Regions from separate parts of the Streptomyces sp. NBC_00878 genome, predicted to be linked through region 1. Evidence: riboswitches for the same ligand, from Rfam matches in the RefSeq annotation. Region 1 holds a riboswitch; each other region holds the start of a gene.

The links. Region 1 has a riboswitch for S-adenosylmethionine ahead of thrC (threonine synthase). Riboswitches for the same ligand answer to the same signal wherever they lie in the genome.
Region 2: linked by a shared signal. The riboswitch ahead of OHA11_RS34705 (aminotransferase class V-fold PLP-dependent enzyme) and the one ahead of thrC (threonine synthase) in region 1 are both predicted to bind S-adenosylmethionine.
Region 3: linked by a shared signal. The riboswitch ahead of OHA11_RS04020 (glutathione S-transferase C-terminal domain-containing protein) and the one ahead of thrC (threonine synthase) in region 1 are both predicted to bind S-adenosylmethionine.

What each region holds. Positions count from the first base shown of each region.
Region 1 is NZ_JAPEOK010000001.1:4,780,800-4,787,500, forward strand. Features, by position in the region: gene groL (chaperonin GroEL) at 1-1,053, opposite strand, end outside; gene OHA11_RS20140 (cold-shock protein) at 1,434-1,640, opposite strand; gene OHA11_RS20145 (MoaD/ThiS family protein) at 2,097-2,372, opposite strand; gene thrC (threonine synthase) at 2,495-3,799, opposite strand; SAM riboswitch class I at 3,817-3,974, opposite strand; gene OHA11_RS20155 (glucosyl-3-phosphoglycerate synthase) at 4,177-5,124, shown strand; gene OHA11_RS20160 (trehalose-6-phosphate synthase) at 5,271-6,680, shown strand.
Region 2 is NZ_JAPEOK010000001.1:8,004,517-8,011,217, reverse strand. Features, by position in the region: gene OHA11_RS34735 (NYN domain-containing protein) at 1-166, opposite strand, end outside; gene OHA11_RS34730 (hypothetical protein) at 202-441, opposite strand; gene OHA11_RS34725 (rhomboid family intramembrane serine protease) at 599-1,351, shown strand; gene OHA11_RS34720 (Lrp/AsnC family transcriptional regulator) at 1,393-1,674, shown strand; partial or broken gene OHA11_RS34715 (small secreted hydrophilic protein) at 1,765-1,997, shown strand; partial or broken gene OHA11_RS34710 (two-component sensor histidine kinase) at 1,998-2,153, shown strand; gene OHA11_RS34705 (aminotransferase class V-fold PLP-dependent enzyme) at 2,237-3,613, opposite strand; SAM riboswitch class IV at 3,803-3,919, opposite strand; gene trpD (anthranilate phosphoribosyltransferase) at 4,098-5,162, opposite strand; gene OHA11_RS34695 (cytochrome bc complex cytochrome b subunit) at 5,333-6,701, opposite strand, start outside.
Region 3 is NZ_JAPEOK010000001.1:998,765-1,005,465, forward strand. Features, by position in the region: gene OHA11_RS04005 (NtaA/DmoA family FMN-dependent monooxygenase) at 1-462, opposite strand, end outside; gene OHA11_RS04010 (LLM class flavin-dependent oxidoreductase) at 485-1,765, opposite strand; gene OHA11_RS04015 (putative leader peptide) at 1,841-1,963, opposite strand; SAM riboswitch class IV at 2,188-2,334, shown strand; gene OHA11_RS04020 (glutathione S-transferase C-terminal domain-containing protein) at 2,555-3,391, shown strand; gene OHA11_RS04025 (tetratricopeptide repeat protein) at 3,522-6,701, shown strand, end outside.

The DNA of each region.
Region 1 (6,701 bases):
GATCTCGGCACGGATCTGGTTGACGCGACCGGCAACCTGGTCCGCCGAGCCCGAGCCGTCGACGATCGTCGTCTCGTCCTTGGTGATGACGACCTTGCGGGCCCGACCCAGCAGCTCCAGGCCCGTGTTCTCCAGCTTGAGGCCGACCTCCTCGGAGATGACCTCGCCGCCCGTGAGGATGGCGATGTCGTTCAGCATCGCCTTGCGGCGGTCACCGAAGCCCGGAGCCTTGACGGCGACGGACTTGAAGGTGCCACGGATCTTGTTGACGACGAGGGTCGACAGCGCCTCGCCCTCGACGTCCTCGGCGATGATCAGCAGCGGCTTGCCGGACTGCATGACCTTCTCGAGAAGGGGCAGCAGGTCCTTGACGTTGCCGATCTTGGAGTTGGCGATGAGGATGTACGGGTCGTCGAGCGACGCCTCCATCCGCTCCATGTCGGTGGCGAAGTACGCCGAGATGTAGCCCTTGTCGAAGCGCATACCCTCGGTGAGCTCCAGCTCCAGACCGAAGGTCTGGGACTCCTCGACGGTGATGACGCCTTCCTTGCCGACCTTGTCCATCGCCTCGGCGATGAGCTCGCCGATCTGGGTGTCGGCGGCGGAGATGGAGGCCGTCGAAGCGATCTGCTCCTTGGTCTCGACATCCTTGGCCTGCTCAAGGAGAGCACCGGAGACGGCCTCGACGGCCTTCTCGATACCGCGCTTGAGAGCCATCGGGTTGGCACCCGCGGCCACGTTGCGCAGGCCCTCGCGGACGAGCGCCTGGGCGAGAACGGTCGCAGTGGTCGTACCGTCACCGGCGACGTCGTCCGTCTTCTTGGCGACTTCCTTGACCAGCTCGGCGCCGATCTTCTCGTACGGGTCCTCGAGCTCGATCTCCTTGGCGATGGACACACCATCGTTGGTGATCGTGGGGGCGCCCCACTTCTTCTCGAGGACGACGTTGCGACCCTTGGGACCGAGGGTGACCTTTACGGCGTCGGCGAGCTGGTTCATCCCGCGCTCGAGACCGCGCCGTGCCTCCTCGTCGAACGCGATGATCTTGGCCATGTGAAGTGGTCCTCCCGGACTGGGGTGGAATCTCCAGGACCGCGCCCGCGCCCGCGACGGACGGCCTGCCGACCTCGTGGTTCCTTGCCCCACCCGGCCTGCGGGCCTCACCGACCCGGTCCTCGTTATCACTCTCACCTTCAGAGTGCTAACGCCAATGATTAGCACTCGACCCATGCGAGTGCAAGCGGCTCAGGATGATCCGCAGGTGAGAGCCGGTGGGGGGAGAGGGCAGGAGGAGGACGGGAGGGGGCAGGAGGTGGGGAGGAGAGGGGGAGCCTGCCGCCGTGAGGGCGTCACGCGGACATACCGAAGGGCCCGCACCCGGAGGTACGAGCCCTTCGAAAGAAGAACGTCGCTGCAGTAAGTCGGCGCGTGCTTCAGCCGGTCGCCAGTCGGACCATGTCCGCCTGCGGCCCCTTCTGGCCTTGCGAGATCTCAAAATCGACCCGCTGACCCTCTTCCAGGGTGCGGTAGCCGTCCATCTGAATCGCGCTGTAGTGGACGAAAACATCCGCACCACCGTCGACCGCGATGAAGCCGTACCCCTTCTCCGCGTTGAACCATTTGACGGTGCCCTGAGCCATGCCTAACTCCCCTATTACTGGCCCTTGCACAGACCCGCACTTCGCGGATCCGGGTCAGACCTCACCCCCCAACGGTTGGGGGTGTGCGCCGGAACGCGTCGACCGCGGCCGAATGTATCCGTCCAACTGCCCTCTGCAACAGGTCAATCCGACGAGAATTCCGGGCGTGACCGATCGGGAATATGCGAAGAATTCACGAAGATTCAGGGCAAGTCGGGCCCCATAAATGCCATAAACGGCTCAAAAAGGCGGGGCACTTTGGCTACTTCTTGTCGGGCTTCGGGCGGGAACTTATATGCGCCTGGCATGCGGATCGAAGCAGCTTCCCCAACTGTACCCCGCTCAACCATACAGAATTGCCCCTTCCGCTTCTCTTACGGAGGGGGCAATTCGGTGAACTCTCAGTAATCACAGTTACCGACGGTAATGATCAGTCATCGGCACCGCGCCCGCTGGTCAGCCGCCGGCGACGGCGGGGATGATCGACACCCCGACCCCGTCCGGCGTGGCCGTCTCCAGCCCCTGCTCGAAGCGGACGTCGTCGTCGTTCACGTACACGTTGACGAACCGCCGCAGCTGCCCCTGGTCGTCCAGAACCCGGGCCGCGATCCCGGCGTGGTTCTTCTCCAGATCGGCGATGACCGCGCCGAGAGTCCCACCCTCGGCAGAAACCTCGGCCTTGCCGCCCGTGTAGGTACGCAGAATGGTGGGGATACGAACGTTGACGCTCATGGGGTTAGACCTCCGTCGGAGTGGGTGGCCCCTTCAGGGGCGCGGGGAACTGCGCAGTCTTTTTTGGGGGCGCGGGGAACTGCGCGACCAGCCCCCACGCGCCCGCAGCGAAGGAACAACGACTAGCCGAGCCCAGCTTCACGGAAGGAATCCAGGTTCGGCCGGATCGTCGCGGTCAGCCCCGTGTCGGAAGCGACCGCGTCCAAGGTCTTCAGACCATCCCCGGTATTGAGGACGACAGTCGTCAGACTCGGATCCAGCAGCCCATTCTCGATCAGCTTCTTCGCCACCCCCACCGTCACACCACCAGCGGTCTCCGCAAAGATCCCCTCGGTCCGCGCCAGCAACTTGATCGCGTCGACCACCTGCTCGTCGTTCACGTCCTCGACGGCCCCACCCGTACGCCGGGCGATATCGAGAACGTAAGGACCATCCGCCGGGTTTCCGATCGCGAGCGACTTCGCGATCGTGTTCGGCTTCTGCGGCCGTACGACGTCGTGCCCGGCCTTGTACGCCACGGACACCGGCGAGCAGCCCTCGGCCTGCGCACCGAAGATCTTGTACGGCTTGTCCTCGACGAGCCCGAGCTTGATCAGCTCCTGGAGCCCCTTGTCGATCTTCGTGAGCTGCGAGCCGGAGGCGATCGGCACGACCAGCTGGTCCGGCAGCTGCCAGCCGAGCTGCTCACAGATCTCGTACGCCAGGGTCTTGGACCCCTCCGCGTAGTACGGCCGCAGGTTGACGTTGACGAAGCCCCAGCCCTCGCCGGCCGGGTCGCCGATCAGCTCGGAGCAGAAACGGTTCACGTCGTCGTAGTTGCCCTCGATGCCGACGAGCTCGCCGCCGTAGACCGCGGCCATGACGACCTTGCCCTGCTCCAGGTCGTGCGGGATGAACACGCAGGACCGGAAACCGGCGCGCGCGGCGGCGGCGCCCACCGCGCCGGCGAGGTTGCCGGTGGAGGAGCAGGAGAGGGTGGTGAAGCCGAAGGCACGCGCGGCCTCCAGCGCCTGGGCGACGACCCGGTCCTTGAAGGAGTGCGTCGGGTTGCCGGAGTCGTCCTTGACGAAGAGCTTGCCGGCCTCGACACCCAGCTCGCGCGCCAGGTTGTCGGCCTGGACGAGCTTGGTCCAGCCGGGGTTGATGTTGGGCTTGTCGGCCACGTCCGCGGGGACGGGCAGCAGCGGCGCGTACCGCCAGATGTTCGCGGGTCCCGCTTCGATCCGCTTGCGGAGCTCCTCGGTGTCGTACGCCGAGAAGTCGTACGCGATCTCCAGCGGGCCGAAACACTCCTCGCAGGCGAAGACCGGACCGAGCGGCACGCGGTGGCCGCATTCGCGGCAGGAAAGCGCGGCAGCCGGGCCCAGGTCGACGGAGTTCGCGGCGGGGGTGGAGTTCGTGGTGCTTGCAACTGTCTGCGCAGCCATGGAGGCGAGGCCCTTTCTCCTCATCTTCCTCACGACGCACTTCGCCGTGAGACGGATTTGGCACCTTCCCTAGCCGGGAGCCTCGCTGCGCTGATCGACGATGATCAGGACGAGACCGGCTGGAGGGTTGCCGGGGCTTCAACGGGCCGTATCCCTCTGCCCCTCTGGATGAGCGGTATTCAGTTGTGGTTCTGGCTCTGGTTTTGGTTGTGCACGCAACGACCCCCGACATGCGATGGTCATCAGCGTTGTTCAAGACTGTAACCGAAGGCCTGGATGGTGGAGAGAGCCGTCCGAACCGCGAGATGACAGTGACGCACCCGACAGTGCCTCGCGCCGGGCACACGCATCCCAAAGAACGCAAGGGAGAGCCGCACGTGCTGGAAGACGTCGAGCGCTGGCTGAGCACGCGCTCCTGGTCCGTCGAGGACCGCCCGCTCAAGCAACTCATCGCCGCGAAGCGTGCCAATGGCTCCACGGTGAGTGTCGTACTGCCCGCGCTCAACGAGGAGGAGACCGTCGGCGAGATCGTCGCGATCATCCGCCGTGAGCTGATGACCAGGAAGGTGCCGCTCGTCGACGAGATCGTGGTGATCGACTCGGGCTCGACGGACCGTACCTCCGAGGTCGCCGCCGACGCGGGTGCCCGTGTCGTGCACCGGGACGAGATCCTGCCCCGGCTGCCGGCCGTCCCCGGCAAGGGCGAGGTGCTGTGGCGCTCGCTCCTCGTCACCAGCGGGGACATCGTCGCCTTCGTCGACGCGGACCTGAAGGAGTTCTCGGCCGACTTCGTCTCCGGGATCGTCGGCCCGCTGCTGACCGACCCGGGCGTGGACCTCGTCAAGGCGATGTACGACCGACCGCTGGGCTCCGCCGCAGGTCAGGGGGGTCGGGTGACGGAACTCATGGCCCGTCCGATCCTGAACATGCACTGGCCGCAGCTGGCCGGCTTCGTCCAGCCGCTGGGCGGGGAGTACGCGGCCCGCCGCTCCCTCCTCGAACAGCTCCCGTTCCCCGTCGGATACGGCGTGGAGCTGGGCATGCTGGTCGACGCGCTGCACCTGGTGGGCCTGGACGCCCTGGCCCAGGTCGACGTCGGCGTCCGCAAACACCGCCACCAGGACGGCCAGGCCCTGGGCCGCATGTCCGCCGCGATCTACCGCACGGCCCAGCTCCGCCTGGCCCGCGGCCACATGATCCGCCCGTCCCTGACCCAGTTCGAACGCGGCGAGCACGGCTTCGAGCCGCGCACGTACTCGGTGGACATGGAGGAGAGGCCGCCGATGGCGGAGATCGAGGAGTACGTGGAACGGAAGGCGGCGTAGGCCTTTTCGGGGGCGCGGGGCTGTGACATTCACCGCTCCGCCGCGGGGCGGGACCGGCTCCCACCGGCGGTCGGGCGGCGTACAGCCTCCCGTATACGGCGGGTGGGAACGTTTGAGCGTTTCCGCCGGGGGCTAGATTTCGAGGCATGGTCTCCACCCGCGGCACCCACACCATCCTGGTCGCCTCCAATCGCGGCCCGGTCTCGTACACCCAGGACGAGACCGGGGCGCTCACCGCCAAGCGCGGCGGCGGCGGCCTCGTGTCCGGTCTCTCCGCGATCGGCCCGGACGCGGGCGCCCTGTGGGTGTGCTCGGCCCTCGGCGACGGCGACCGCGAGGCGGTACGACGCGGGGTGGGCGAAGACGGCGTACGCATGCTCGACATCGACGCCGACACGCATGCCGCCGCGTACAACGGCATCGCCAACTCCGCGCTGTGGTTCGTCCACCACATGCTCTACCAGACCCCCCTGGAGCCGGTCTTCGACGCCGAGTTCCGGCGGCAGTGGGCGGCGTTCGAGACGTACAACCACGCCTTCGCCGAAGCGCTCGCCGAGGAGGCGGCGGAGGGCGCGGCCGTCCTCGTACAGGACTACCACCTGACCCTCGTCCCGCGGATGCTCCGCGAACTCCGCCCCGACCTGCGGATCGGGCACTTCTCGCACACGCCGTGGGCGCCACCGGAGTACTTCCGGCTGCTGCCGGACGACATCGCGGCGAAGGTACTCGGCGGGATCCTCGGGGCCGACCGGGCCGCGTTCCTCACCCAGCGGTGGGCGGACGCGTTCACGGACTGCTGTCACGCCGTACTGGGTCCGGGGATTCCGTCCGGGACCCGCATCGGGGTGCACGGCCTCGGGGTCGACGCGGACTTCCTGCGCGAGCGCTCGCACCGGCCCGACGTGGACGAGCGGATGGCGACCCTGCGGGAGCAGATCGGCACGGACCCCGACGGCCGCGCCCGCCGGACGATCGTGCGGGTGGACCGGACCGAGCTGTCCAAGAACATCGTGCGCGGGCTGCTGGCGTACCGGGAACTGCTGGCGGACCGGCCGGAGTTGCGCGAGCGCGTGGTGCATGTCGCCTTCGCGTACCCGTCGCGCCAGGACCTGGCGGTCTACCGCGACTACATGGCCGAGGTGCAGCGCGTCACCGACGAGATCAACTCCCAGTACGGGACGCCGGGTTGGACCCCGGTCCTGCTGAACCTCAAGGACGACTTCGCCCGCTCCCTCGCGGCCTACCGGCTGGCGGACGTGGCCCTGGTGAACCCCATCCGGGACGGCATGAACCTCGTCGCCAAGGAGATGCCGCTCGTGTCGGACGACGGGTGCGTGCTGGTGCTGTCCCGGGAGGCGGGGGCGTACGAGGAACTGGGCGAGGACGCGATCGTGGTGAACCCGTACGACGTGTCGGGCACGGCGGACGCGTTGTACGCGGCGCTGGCCATGCCGGTGAGTGAGCGGGCCGAGAGGGCGAAGCGGTTGGCTGTCGCCGGGACGGCTTTGCCTCCGGCGCAGTGGTTCTTGGACCAGCTTCAGGCGCTGGAGGCGTAGCGCTGCGCTGCCGCGGGTTGC
Region 2 (6,701 bases), 3.2 Mb from region 1:
CGAACCGGGCGTACTGCCGCAGTTGCGTAGGCAATTCGGCCACGGTCAGCCCGCCGAAGCCGTCCGAGACGATCTGTACGACCCTGCGCCGCACGCCGTCGGGCAGCGGACGGTCGAGCACCTCGGCGGCGCCGTCGTCCGGCTCCCCACCTGCGGTCTCCACCATCCTTCACCCCATCGTCCGTGCGGGGCCCGCTCCTGTCAGGAGCCGGCGCCCGGCCTGTCCACCAGTTCCACCTGATCCATCGCGTTGCACCAGCGACAGCGCACTGACTCGATGGTCTCACTGACCACCTCGCGCTCCTCGATCTTCGGCTCCCCGGCCAGGTCCAGGTGCACGTACTCGACGACCTTCGACGAACGGGTCACGTCGAAGCGCGTGAGGTTGCCGCAGAGCGTGCAGCGCCACCGGGTCTCGGCGGTCGGCAGGGGAACCGTCATCGTGGCAGTCGCTCTCTTTCCTGAGTCTCCATGCCGCACCAGCTTCCCTGGAGCGTGTGGCTCGTAACCCTACGGCCTGGCGGGTACTCGACGCCCGTCCACCGGGAGCGGCGAGGCGCTCTGTGCGCTTCGGTCCCGTTACGTCATGCTCTGTTCCATGATCGGCAACTGGGGTACGACCGTCGGCAAGGCGGTCCGGAGTCAGTCCGCTCCGGTGACCTACGGACTGATCGCCCTGTGCTGCCTGATCTTCGTGATCGGTCCGCTCTCGGGCCTCAGCCCCACGTACGGCACCGGTGACCAGCTCCTTTCCGCGCAGCGGGCCTACTTCGAGCGCTGGGGTGTGGTGCCCGTCGAACTGTTCGAGTGGACGCTGCGGGCCGCCGCCACCCCGGCCACCGCCCTCTTCGTGCACGGCAGCTGGCTGCATCTGCTGGGGAACATGCTTTTCCTCTATGTCTTCGGGGCGATGGCCGAGGAGAGGATGGGCCACTTCGAGTTCGCCCTCTTCTATGTGGGCTGCGGCTATCTCGCCCTGTTCGGCTACGCGGCGGCCCACTCGGACTCCGCGCAGACGCTGGTCGGCGCTTCCGGGGCGATCTCCGCAGTCCTCGGCGCGTTCCTCTACCTGTTCCCCAAAGCCCGGGTGACCAGTCTCTTTCCGTTCCTCTTCTTCCTGCCGCTGCGATTCCCGGCCTGGGTGGTCCTGCCCTTCTGGGTGTCCCTCCAGTGGATGGCGGCGAGCCGCGCGACCCACGGGCCGGCGGTGGCGTACCTGGCGCATTTGCTGGGGTTCTCGGCGGGGTTCCTGTACGCGTGGGTGCGCTATGGGCGTACGGCTGCTGTGTTCTCCCGGGGGACAACCCCCGGACCCCCGGCCGAAAAGACTCCCGGGCGCGAGGCTGAGTAAGGTGAAAACCCAGCCATGGCCACCGAGGGAGAAAACCAGCCGTGATCACCGCGATCGTGCTCATCAAGACCAGCGTGGACCGGATCCCCGAGATCGCGGAGTCGATCGCCGCGCTGGACAGTGTCAGCGAGGTTTTTTCCGTTACCGGTACGTATGACTTGATCGCCATGGTCCGGGTGAAGGCCCATGACGATCTGGCCGATGTGATTCCCGGGATGATCAGCAAGATTCCGGGGGTGCAGGGGACGGACACGCATGTGGCGTTCCGTACGTACTCCCAGCATGATCTTGAGGCCGCGTTCGCCATCGGGCTGGACAACTAGCTCGGCCGTGCTGCGTCGTCGAACCCCGGATGAAGGGTTCTTCATCCGGCGCTCGTCCTGGCCGCCCTGTACCGCGTACAGGATCCCCCCATGGTTTTCTCTCACCGGATGGCGGCGCTCGCCGCCGTCGTGGTGATTCCGCTGGGGATCGCCGCCACCGGTTACGCCCTGACCGACAGTCCGGAGGCTCCGAAGGCGCCGCCCACGGTGGAGCTGGAAGCGGGTCGCCCTCGGCGACGCCCACGACACCCGCGGCCACGACACCCGCGCCGACGCCGAGTGACGAGGTCGTGTCGCGGCCTCCGGTCAGTGACGACGATGACGTCAGCGGTCTGCTCGCCCAGGAGGCGGGCGAGTTCGCGAACTTCGAGGAACGGGGGGTGGAACCGGAGACCGGGCCGCCGTTCACGGACCCGGCACGGCTGCTCAGGGTCTTCCTGGAACGGCAGTACGCCGATCCCGACGAGGAGCTGACGGGGCCGCTCGCGGGCGCCGGGGACGTCGTCGGCGAGCTGATCCGTGCCGCCCTCGACCTGGGCGTACGCCGCGTCCGACCTGCCGGTCACACGGCCGGGACGCAACGCCCTTCCACCGTGCGGTAGTTCCACTTCGCGCCGTCCCGGACCAGTTCCTTGACGGCCCGGACGAACCGCTCGACGTGCTCGTCCGGCGTCCCCGCCCCGAAGCTGACCCGAATGGCGTTGAGCGACTTCTCGCCGGGCGCCGCCTCGGGGGCACCGCACTCGCCCTGGGACTGCGGGTCGCTGCCGAGCAGCGTGCGCACGAGCGGGTGCGCGCAGAACAGACCGTCCCGCACCCCGATGCCGTACTCGGCGGAGAGCGCGGCGGCGAAGTGCGAGCTGTTCCAGCCCTCGACGACGAAGGAGATGACGCCGACGCGGGGCGCGTCGGCGCCGAAGAGGGAGAGGACGCGCACCTCGGGCACCTCGGCGAGACCGGTCCGTACTGTGTCGATCAGGTGCTGCTCGCGGGCGACCAGCGTGTCGAAGCCGGCCTCGGTGAGGGCCTTGCAGGCGGAGGCGATGGAGTAGGCGCCGATGACGTTGGGCGACCCGGCCTCGTGCCGTGCGGCGCCCTCGTGCCACTCGACGTCGACGCCGCCGTCCACCCGCCGCGAGACCTTCCGCGAGGCGCCCCCGCCCGCGAGGTACGGCTCGGCCGCGGTCAGCCAGTCGGCACGTCCGGCGAGGACACCCGAGCCGAAGGGCGCGTACAGCTTGTGACCGGAGAAGGCGACCCAGTCGACGTCCAACTCCCGTACGGACACGGGGTGGTGGGGCGCGAGCTGGGCGGCGTCGAGCACGATCCGGGCGCCGTGCGTGTGTGCGGCGGCGGCGAGTTCCCGTACGGGCCACAGCTCGCCGGTGACGTTCGACGCGCCGGTGACGCACACGAGCGCCGGCCCGTGGGGATCCCGCTCGGCGAGCGCCCGCTCCAGCGTCGCGACGGCCTCGCCCGGGGTGCGCGGGGCGTTGAGGTAGGTGACGCGGGCGTCCCGCCACGGCAGCAGGGAGGCGTGATGCTCGGTCTCGAAGACGAAGACCTGGCAGTCGGCGGGGAGCGCCGCGGCGAGGAGGTTGAGCGAGTCGGTGGTGGACCGGGTGAAGACGACCTGGTCACCGTCCCGGCAGTCGAGGAACTCCTCGACGGTGCGGCGGGCGTTCTCGAAGAGGTCGGTGGACAGCTGGGAGAGGTAACCGGCCCCCCGGTGCACGCTCCCGTAGTACGGGGCGTACGCGGCCACGTCGTCCCACACCCGCTGGAGGGCCGGGGCGCTGGCGGCGTAGTCGAGCGCGGCGTAGGTGACCTCACCGCCGGTGACGAGCGGGACGGTGACGTCCCGTCCCAGCACGGGCAGGGAGCCGGAGGTGTCACGGCAGACGGACCGGTCGGCGGCGGCAGCGGTGGAAACAGACATGGCGAACTCCTGTGAGGCAGGCGGGAACACCACGCGAGCGGGTACGACTGGGTACGGCTCAAGCGTGGGTGAAGGTGAAAAGGGGTGTGCGGAGGCGGGGCTCGACGCCCTATCGCATTCGCTGGCTCACAGAAGGCTCCCTCGAACGACCAGGACCCCTGGGCTGTGTCCACTCAAAAGAGGGCGAGGGGTCCGCGCTTGCCGTAGACCTCACTGCCTACGACCTGGTCTTCACCCGGGGCACCCCGCCACGGACGGAGGGTTGCCGGACAGCCGGCCGGGGCCTGATGGCTGTCGCTCATGACCTGCCAGCATCTTGCCACACGATCATCCAGACGCAACCCCGCCGTCCGGATACCGGGACGGCGGGGGTCGGGTTCAGGGGCGCGGGGAACTGCGCAAGGGGAGTTCGGGGGCGAAGCCCCCGAGAAGTGACGGGACTGGATAGGGGCGGCGGGGGCGAAGAAAGCCCCCGCCGCAACCGCTACGCGTTGGTCGCCGCCACCCACCGCTCCAACGTCGCCTTCGCCGCCCCCGAGTCGATCGCGGCCGCGGCCTTCACCATCCCCGCCCCCAGCTGGTCCGCGAGCGGCCCGTCCCCGGGCGACAGAGCCACCAGCGCCGCCGCCGAGTTCAGCAGCACGGCGTCCCGCACGGGCCCGGTCTCCCCGTTCAGCAGCCGCCGGGCCACATCCGCGTTGTACGAGGCGTCAGCCCCGCGCAGCGCCTCCACCGGCACCAGCTCGATCCCGACGTCACGCGGATCGAAGGACTCCTCGCGCACCTTCCCGTCCCGTACGACCCACACCCGGGACGTGGCCGTGGTGGTCAGCTCGTCGAGCCCGTCGTCGCCGCGGAAGACCAGCGACGAGTTGCCGCGCTCGGCGAAGACACCGGCCATGATCGGCGCCATCCGCGGGTCGGCGCACCCGACGGCCTGCGCCTTCACCCGCGCCGGATTGGTCAGCGGACCGAGCGCGTTGAACACCGTCCGGATCCCCAACTGCCCACGCGCGGCGCCCGCATGACGCATCGCCGGATGGAACTTCGCCGCGAAGCAGAAGGTGATCCCGGCCGCCTCGGCGACCGCTGCCACCCGATGCGTCGGCAGCTCCAGATTGACCCCGAGCTTCTCCAGCACGTCGGACGCCCCGGAGGCCGAGGAGGCGGCCCGGTTGCCGTGCTTGACGACCTTGGCGCCCGTACCCGCGATGACGATCGCCGACATGGTGGAGATGTTGACGGTCTTCGCCCCGTCCCCACCCGTACCGACGATGTCGACGGTCTCCCCGGGCACCTCGATCACGTTCGCGTGCTCGTACATCGCCTGGACGAACCCGGTGATCTCCTCGACGGTCTCGCCCTTGGCCCGCAGCGCCACCACGAACCCGGCGATCTGCGCGTCGGTCGCCTCGCCCCGCATGATCAGGTCCATCGCCCAGGCGGTGTCGGCGGCGCTCAGGTCGCGCCCGTCCAGCAGGCCGTTCAGCAGGGCGGGCCAGGAACGGACCGCCGCGGTGTCGCCTCCAGCGGGGGTCACAGCGCTCATATGCCGCTCCTGGGTCGTCCGTCCCGCGATGGGGACGCCTGTGGGATGTGGGTTTCGCCCGTAGTTCGTGGCTCGTACGGGAACAGGTCCACCCTATCCAGCCCCGGGGACGGCAAAGAGCCCCGTCGGGGCAATGGACGGGGCTCCTGCCGTGGCGAACAGGTCGAAGATCAGTGGTGGCCGTGGCCGCTCGTGATCTCCTTGTACTCCTCAGCGGTCGGCTTCGGGATCTGGTTGTCCTCGCCGAAGTACGCGTTGCTGAGCTTCGCCCGCAACTTCTGCGGGCCCTTCACCTTGCGCTCGACACCGTTCTCGTCGACCGCCGGGCCGATCGCGGCCGGCTCGTACTGCTCGTGCGCCGTGAGGGTGTGCAGCGCCTCCTGGCTGAGCGGCTCGTGGATCTCGACGAACTCACCGTGCGGCAGGCGCTTGATGATGCCCGACTCGCGGCCGTGCAGCACCTTGTCCTTGTCGCGGCGCTGGAGGCCGAGACAGATCCGCTTGGTGGCGACGAACGCGAGCACCGGTCCGACGAAGAACCCGATCCGGACGAACCAGGTGACCGAGTTGATCGACAGATGGAAGTGCGTCGCGACGATGTCGTTGCCACCGCCGATCAGCATGATCATGTAGGCGGTCACCCAGGCGACACCGAAGGCCGTACGGGTCGGGGCGTTGCGCGGCCGGTCCAGGATGTGGTGCTCGCGCTTGTCCCCGGTGATCCAGGACTCGATGAACGGGTACATCGCGATGATCCCGAGGAAGAGCCCGAAGAGCACCAGCGGGATGAACACACCGAGGACCAGTGTGTGACCCCAGAGGTTGATCTCCCAGCCCGGCATCGCTCGGATCAGGCCCTCGGCGAAGCCCATGTACCAGTCGGGCTGGGCGCCCGTGGACACCTGGTCCGGCCGGTACGGCCCGAGCACCCAGATCGGGTTGATGGACGCGACCGCGGACAGCATCGCGATGAAACCGAAGACCAGGAAGAAGAAGCCTCCGGCCTTGGCCATGTAGACCGGCAGCAGCGGCATGCCGACGACGTTCTTGTTGGTCTTTCCGGGGCCCGCGAACTGCGTGTGCTTGTGGTAGAAGACCAGGATCAGGTGGCCGACCACCAGGCCCAGCATGATGCCGGGCAGCAGCAGAATGTGGATCGAGTAGAACCGCGAGACGAAGTCGCCGCCCGGGAACTCCCCGCCGAACAGGAAGAACGAGACGTACGTGCCGACGATCGGCGTGGCCAGGATCGCACCCTGGGTGAAACGGACGCCGGTGCCGGAGAGCAGGTCGTCCGGGAGCGAGTAGCCGGTGAAGCCGGTGAACATGCCGAGGACGAACAGCAGGAAGCCGAACATCCAGTTGATCTCACGCGGCTTGCGGAACGCGCCGGTGAAGAAGACGCGCATCATGTGCACGAACATGCCGGCCAGGAAAACGATGGCCGCCCAGTGGTGGATCTGCCGGATGAGCAGACCGCCGCGGACGTCGAAGCTGATGTCCAGCGTGGAGGCGAACGCCTCCGACATCAGCTGCCCC
Region 3 (6,701 bases), 3.8 Mb from region 1:
GGCCCGGGAGTAGCGCTCGTCCTGCGGGAGGAAACCGCCGCGGCGGAAGTTCTCGCCGGTGAAGGCGTCCCAGGAGGTGACGACGTTCCAGGCGGCGCGTCCGCCCGAGAGGTGGTCCAGGCTGGCGAACTGGCGGGCCACCTCATAGGGCTCGTTGAAGGTGGAGTTGATGGTGCCGGTCAGACCGAGGTGCTGGGTGACGGCGGCCAGCGCGGTGAGGACGGTGAAGGTGTCGGGTCGGCCGACGACGTCCAAGTCGTAGATCTTTCCGCCCTGTTCGCGCAGCCGCAGCCCTTCGGCGAGGAACAGGAAGTCGAACTTGGCGCGTTCGGCGGTCCGCGCGAAGTGCGCGAAGGAGCTGAACTCGATGTGGCTGCCGGCCTCCGGGTCGCTCCAGACGGTGGTGTTGTTGACGCCGGGGAAGTGGGCGGCCAGGTGGATCTGCTTCAGCGGCTTGCTCATGGTCCTGCGGTCTCCGTCCGGCTCAGGCGGTGGCGTTGGCAGCGGTGTTGGCGTTGGCAACGGCGTTGGCAACGGCGTTGGCAGCGGCGTTGGCGGCGTAACGGTTGACCGGGTGGGCGAGCCCGAGCAGTCCGCGCAGGGTGTCGGCCTCATAGGCGCGGCGGAAGACGCCCCGGCGCTGGAGTTCGGGGACCAGGCCCCGGGTGATGGCCGGCAGGTCGTGGCCGAGGACGGCGGGGCGCAGCCGGAAGCCGCTCAGCCCGGCCGACCGCAACTCCTGGAGCAGGTCGGCCAGCTGGGCGGGCGTGCCGGTGAAGACACGGGCATCGCTGGTGAACGGCTGTCCCGCGAGGGTGTCGAGGCGGTCCTTGCGGGCGGCCGCGGCGGCGGGGTCGTCGTCGAGGAAGACCACCAGGTCGCCGAAGAGGTGCAGGGGCTCGTCGGCGCGGCCCGCAACGGCCTGTTCGGCGCGGATCTCGGCGACGATCGCGCGGGCGTGGCCGGTGTCGCGCGGGGTGACGTAGCCGATGTCGGCGGAGCGGGCCACCAGCCGGTAGGGGACGGTCTGGTGCGCGAGGGCACTGACGACGGGCTGCCCCTGCGGCGGACGTGGGGTGATGGAGGGGCCCTTGACGCTGAAGTGCCTGCCCTCGAAGTCGATGTAGTGGAGCTTGTCGCGGTCGATGAAACGGCCGGTGGCCGCGTCCCGGATCTCGGCGTCGTCCTCCCAGCTGTCCCAGAGGCGACGCACGACCTCGACGTAGTCGGCCGTCTCGTCGAGGAGACCGGTCACCACGTCCTGCGTGGCCGGGCTGTCGTAGGCGTCCAGGCGGGGCAGCGTACGCCGGCCGAAGTGCGCCGCCTCGTTCTGTCGGGCCGTCAACTGCACGCGCAGACCCGCCCTGCCGGAGCTCACATAGTCGAGGGTGGCGATGGCCTTGGAGATGTGGAACGGCTCCGTGTGCGTGGCCACCACGGTTGGCACCAGACCTATATGGCGGGTCAACGGGGCGACACGGGCGGCGACGAGCACGGCGTCGAGTCGGCCGCGGACCTGGTCGATCCGCCCGTCCGGCTCGATGAAGTGCGAGGACTGCAGGCCGAGGCCGTCCTCGAAGGTCACGAGGTCGAGGAGACCGCGCTCGGCCTCGGCGACGAGATCGGCCCAGTACCGGGCGGTGAACAGTTCTTGCGGCCGGGCCACCGGTTCGCGCCAGGCGGCGGGGTGCCAGCCTGCGCCGTCGAGGGCCACGGCGAGGTGCAGGTGCGGTGAAGTGGGCAGGGCGGAGGGTGCTGAGGACACGAGAGGTGTGCCTTCCTGATCGACCGTACGAGGAGGCCGGCCCTCAGGGGAGGGCACGACCGCGGGGGCTACAGGTCAGGAGCAACAGAGCGCGCCGGCCACGCGCAGCAGGTCGATGTGCTGCCGGGAGTAGAGGCGTACGCGGTGGAGCGGAGCGGCCCTCGGGACGCTGTGGCGGGCCACGGTTCGCGCTCGCACGTGCGTCACCTCCGCCCTTCCGGCCCGGCCGACCGGGGTCCGGCCGACCTCGCTCTCGCGGGCCCTCGATCGGGCACCGTCTCGTCGTCAACGAGCACAACAGTACGGCTGTGCCTTTTCTTCCGGCGGCCGTCAGTTCGTGTCAGGAGGTTTATCGGCGGGATGCCCAGGTGCTGAGACGCAGTCTTGACGGTCCCGCGGAGCCCGCCAAGACTGACGGCGACGGTCACGATTGCCAGCGCCCGTCGTGCGGGGTTTGCCCCGTCCGTGCGGTCATCGGCCCCGGCCCGCTGGCAGGCAACCCTTCCACCGCGACGGGGTGCCCCGGGTGACGACCGGGTTCCGCCGGAGCGGCGGGACAAGCGTGGTCTCGCGTCTCGCGAGCCCCGACGGTGGGACCGGTGGGAATTGTCCAGGAAGTCCAGGAACGGCTTGACGAGGCGCTTGCACATCGACTTGTCGCGTGTCTCCAGCGCTTACTGATCCGCTACGCGTCCGACTGATCCGGACCTGTACGGCAGCGCAGTCACTCCGTTCCGCCACTGGCGCCCACGAGGCGGCCAGGGCCTCCGCGTTCCCCCCAGGAGAGTCATGCCCGAGACAGTTTCCCGCGGTTCCAGCACGGACACCTGCACGGCGGCGGCCTCCCGCACGGCCGCCTCCCGTTCAGCGGTCCCCGGCTGCTCACCCGTCCCCGGGGTGGCCGTCGGCGGCACGTCCGTCCCCCGTTCGGTCTCCCGTCCGGACCGCTTCCGCAGCCGCATCGGCGTCGGTCTCGCCGGTGGCTTCTACCCGGCGCCGCGCCGCTACCACCTCTACCTCTGCGAAACCTGTCCGCGTTCGCGGCGCATCGCGGTCGTCCTCGACCTGCTCGGTCTCAGGGACTCGCTCACGACCACGGTCCCGAAGCTCCCCGCCGAAACACCCCAGGGCTTCGCCTCACTGCGCGGAGCCTACGAAGCGACCTGGCACCGCTACGACGGTCCGCTCACCGCGCCCGCGCTGTGCGACCGCTGGAGCGGGCGCGTCGTCAGCAACCACACGCCCGACATCCTCCGCGACCTCGCCGGCCTGCTGGCCGACGCCGGGACGGATGGCGTGACCGATGGCGAGACCGACGCCGGGACCGATGGCGAGACCGATGGCGGGAGCGAAGGCGGGAGCGAAGGCGGGACCGATGGCGGAGCCAAGCCCGACGTCAGTGCCGACGGAGCCCGCCTGCCCGCGCTGGCTCGGCTCGACCGGCAACTCGCCCGCCACTCCTACGTGTTGGGCGATGAGCCCAGCATCGCGGACAGCGACATCTGGGTGACGCTCACACACCTCGACCACTTCGATGCGGCCTGCACGCTTTTTCCGTACCGCCACATCGAGGCGTACGTACGACGCCTCGCCCTTCACCCGGAGCTCTCCGGCGACCAGCTCTGAGCCGACGCCCACGGCCCGGAGGTGCGACAACTGCGCAGCACTGGGCCTGAATACGCCTTCCGGATATGCCGATCAGGGAGGTAAAGAAAGGGAATAGTGAGGGAATTGTAAAATTGGGGGCGGGGAGCGCATGCGCATTCAGGTACTCGGACCGGTCTGCGTCTGGCGGGAAGGCACCCGTCTCGACCTCGGTTCGCCCCAGCGCCGCGCGGTGCTCGCCCTGCTCGCCGTGTCCCGTGGACAGCAACTGCCGTTCTTCGGACTCGCGGACGCCCTGTGGGGCGAGCGCCCGCCGGCGACCGCGTCGAACGTGGTCCAGACCCACATCAAGCACCTGCGCCACCTGCTGGAGCCGGACCGGCAGCCCCGCGCCCGCAGCGCGGTGCTGCCCCGGCTCGGCGACGGCTACGCGCTGCGCGTCCCGTACGACGCCATCGATCTGCTGCGCTTCAGGGAACTGGTCGCCAACGCGGTGACCGTACGACGGGACGAGCAGGGCGGCGATCCGGAACGGGCCGCGGCGCTGCTGACCGACGCGCTCGGGCTGTGGCAGCAACCGCCCCTCGCGGACCTGCCCTTCCTCTCCGCGCACCCGGTTGTTGTCGCCCTCGCGGAGGAACGTCGGGGTGCCGTCGCCCAGTACGGCGATGCCATGATCGCGGCGGGCAGGTGCGCCGACGCGCTGGCCGTCCTGGAGGAGACCGCTGCCGCGCAGCCGCTGGACGAGGACGCCCAGGCCCGGCTCATCCGGGCCTACCAGGCCGTCGGGCGACGCGACCAGGCGGTCACCGTCTACCGGCGCAGCTGCCGTCGGCTGGCCGACGAACTCGGCGTCGACCCCGGCCCCGCACTGACCGAGGCCTACGCCGCCATGCTGCGCCGCCGCACCGGATCCTCCGCTCCCACTCCCGCTCCCATCCCCATCCCCATCCCCGGCTCCGGCCGCTCCGGCTCCGGCTCCGGCTCCGGCTCCGGCTCCGGCTCCGGCTCCGGCTCCGGCTCCGGCTCCGGGCACGTTCCCGTGCGCGACGCCGTCGGCGGCCCGGTCGCGAGGAGCGTCGCCGACGCGCTCCCCGCCCCTGTGTCCGTCCCTGCACCCCGGCATCCCGCGCGCCGATTACCCGCACAACTCCCCGCGGACGTACCGGACTTCGCCGGTCGTGACCCGGAACTGTCCACGCTGGACCAGTTGCTGGCCGCGGCGGCGGACAGTCCGACGGCCGGAGCCGTCTCGGTCGTCTCCGGTACGGCCGGGGTGGGCAAGACCGCACTGGCCGTCCACTGGGCGCATCGGACGCGGCGGCGGTTCCCCGACGGTCAGCTCTACGTCAACCTGCGTGGCTACGACCCGGACCGCCCCATGCCGCCCGGTGACGCCCTCACGCGGTTCCTCACCGTCCTCGGGGTGCGCGGTGACGCGATCCCACTCGATGTCGACGACCGCGCGAGCCGGTTCCGGACCGAGCTGGCCGACCGGCGGATGCTGCTGGTGCTCGACAACGCCCTGTCCGAGGAGCAGGTCCGCCCACTGCTTCCCGGTTCGCCGACCTGCGCCGTCCTGGTCACCAGCCGGGACAGCCTCGCCGGTCTGGTGGCCCTGCACGGCGCCCGCCGCGTCGGCCTGGGTCCGCTGCCGCCGCCCGACGCGGTCGCCCTGCTGCGTACGCTCGTCGGCGCGCGCGTCGACAGCGAGCCGGGCCCGGCCGCCGCCCTGGCCGAACAGTGCGCGCGTCTCCCGCTGGCGCTCCGGGTCGCGGCCGAACTCGCCGTCGCCCACCCGTCGTCGCGGTTGGCGGACCTGGTGGCGGAACTGGCCGACCAGCAACGGCGGCTCGACCTCCTGGACGCGGGCGGGGACCGGCGGGCGGCGGTGGAGGCGGTGCTCTCCTGGTCGTACGAGCGCCTCCCCGCCCCCGCCGCCCGCACCTTCCGCCTGCTGAGCCTGCACCCGGGCTCGGAGGCAGACGCCTACGCGGTCGCCGCGCTGATCGGCGAAGCGCAGGCCGAGGAGCGGGGCTCGGGGCCGGGCGCGAAACTGGGCGCGGAGTCGGTCCGTGCACCGGGCTACTGGTGGGGCGGCGCATCGAGCGACACACCGGACCAGGCACCGGGCGAGGCACGGGACAACAGACCGGGCCACACAACGGGCGGCGGCCCCAGCCACGCGCCAGGCCACAGGTCGGGCGGAGCATCGAGCAACGCACCGGACCAGGCACCGGGCGAGGCGCGCGACGAGAGACCGGGCCACGTGCCAGGCCGCGAGTCCGGCGGCGGCCCTGGCCACGCGCCGAGCCGTGCGCCGAGCCACGTGCCAGGCCAGGTGTCCGGCCCCGCGTCGGGGATCCGACCAGGTGACGAGCCGGCGAGCGTCGGTGGTCGTCCCGTCCAAGCCGCCGGGACTCTGGCACTGCTGGCCCGTGCCCACCTCGTACAGCCCGCCCGGCCGGGCCGGTTCGGCACGCACGACCTGCTGCGTGCCTACGCGTTCCGCCTGACCCGTACGCATGACTCCGAGGCCGAACGGCAGGCCGCGCTGGTCCGGCTCTTCGACCACTACCTGAGCACGGCCGCGGCGGCCATGGACGCGCTGTACCCGGCCGAGCGGCACCACAGACCCCCGGTCGGACCGCCCGTGCACGTCTCGCCCGTCGCCGGCGACGCGGCCGCGGCACGGGCCTGGCTGGACGCCGAGCGCCCGACCCTGGCCGCCGTCTGCGCGGTGGCCACGGACCGCGGCAGTCCCCGGCACGCTGTCCGTCTGGCCGCCCTGCTCTTCCGGCACCTGGACTCCGGTCACCACACCGAGGCGCTGGAGATCCACCGCCACGCCCTGCGGGCCGCCGAGACGATCGGCGACCTGGGCGGCCAGGCCCACGCGCTGACCAACCTCGGGGTCGTGCACTGGCGGCTCGCCGACGCGGGTTCGGCCGCGGACCACCTCGTACGGGCCCTCGAACTGCACCGCCGGACGGGGGATCTCGCGGGGCGGGCCAGAGCCCTGTCCAATCTCGGCAACGTTCACTGGCGGCTCAGCCGCCTCCGTGACGCCGCGCACGACCATCAACAGGCCCTCGACCTCTACCGCGAGACCGGGGACGAGGTGGGCCAGGCCCGCACTCTCACGAACCTCGGCAACGTCTGTCTCCGGCTGGGCGAGTACGAGCAGGCCGCCGACCGTCAACTGCAGGCCCTCGCCCTGCACGACCGGACCGGTGACCGCATCGGCCGCGCACGCACCCTCTCCCACCTGGGCAACGCCCTCCTGCGGCTGAGCCGGTTCGAGGCCGCGGCCGAGCGTCAGCAGCAGGCG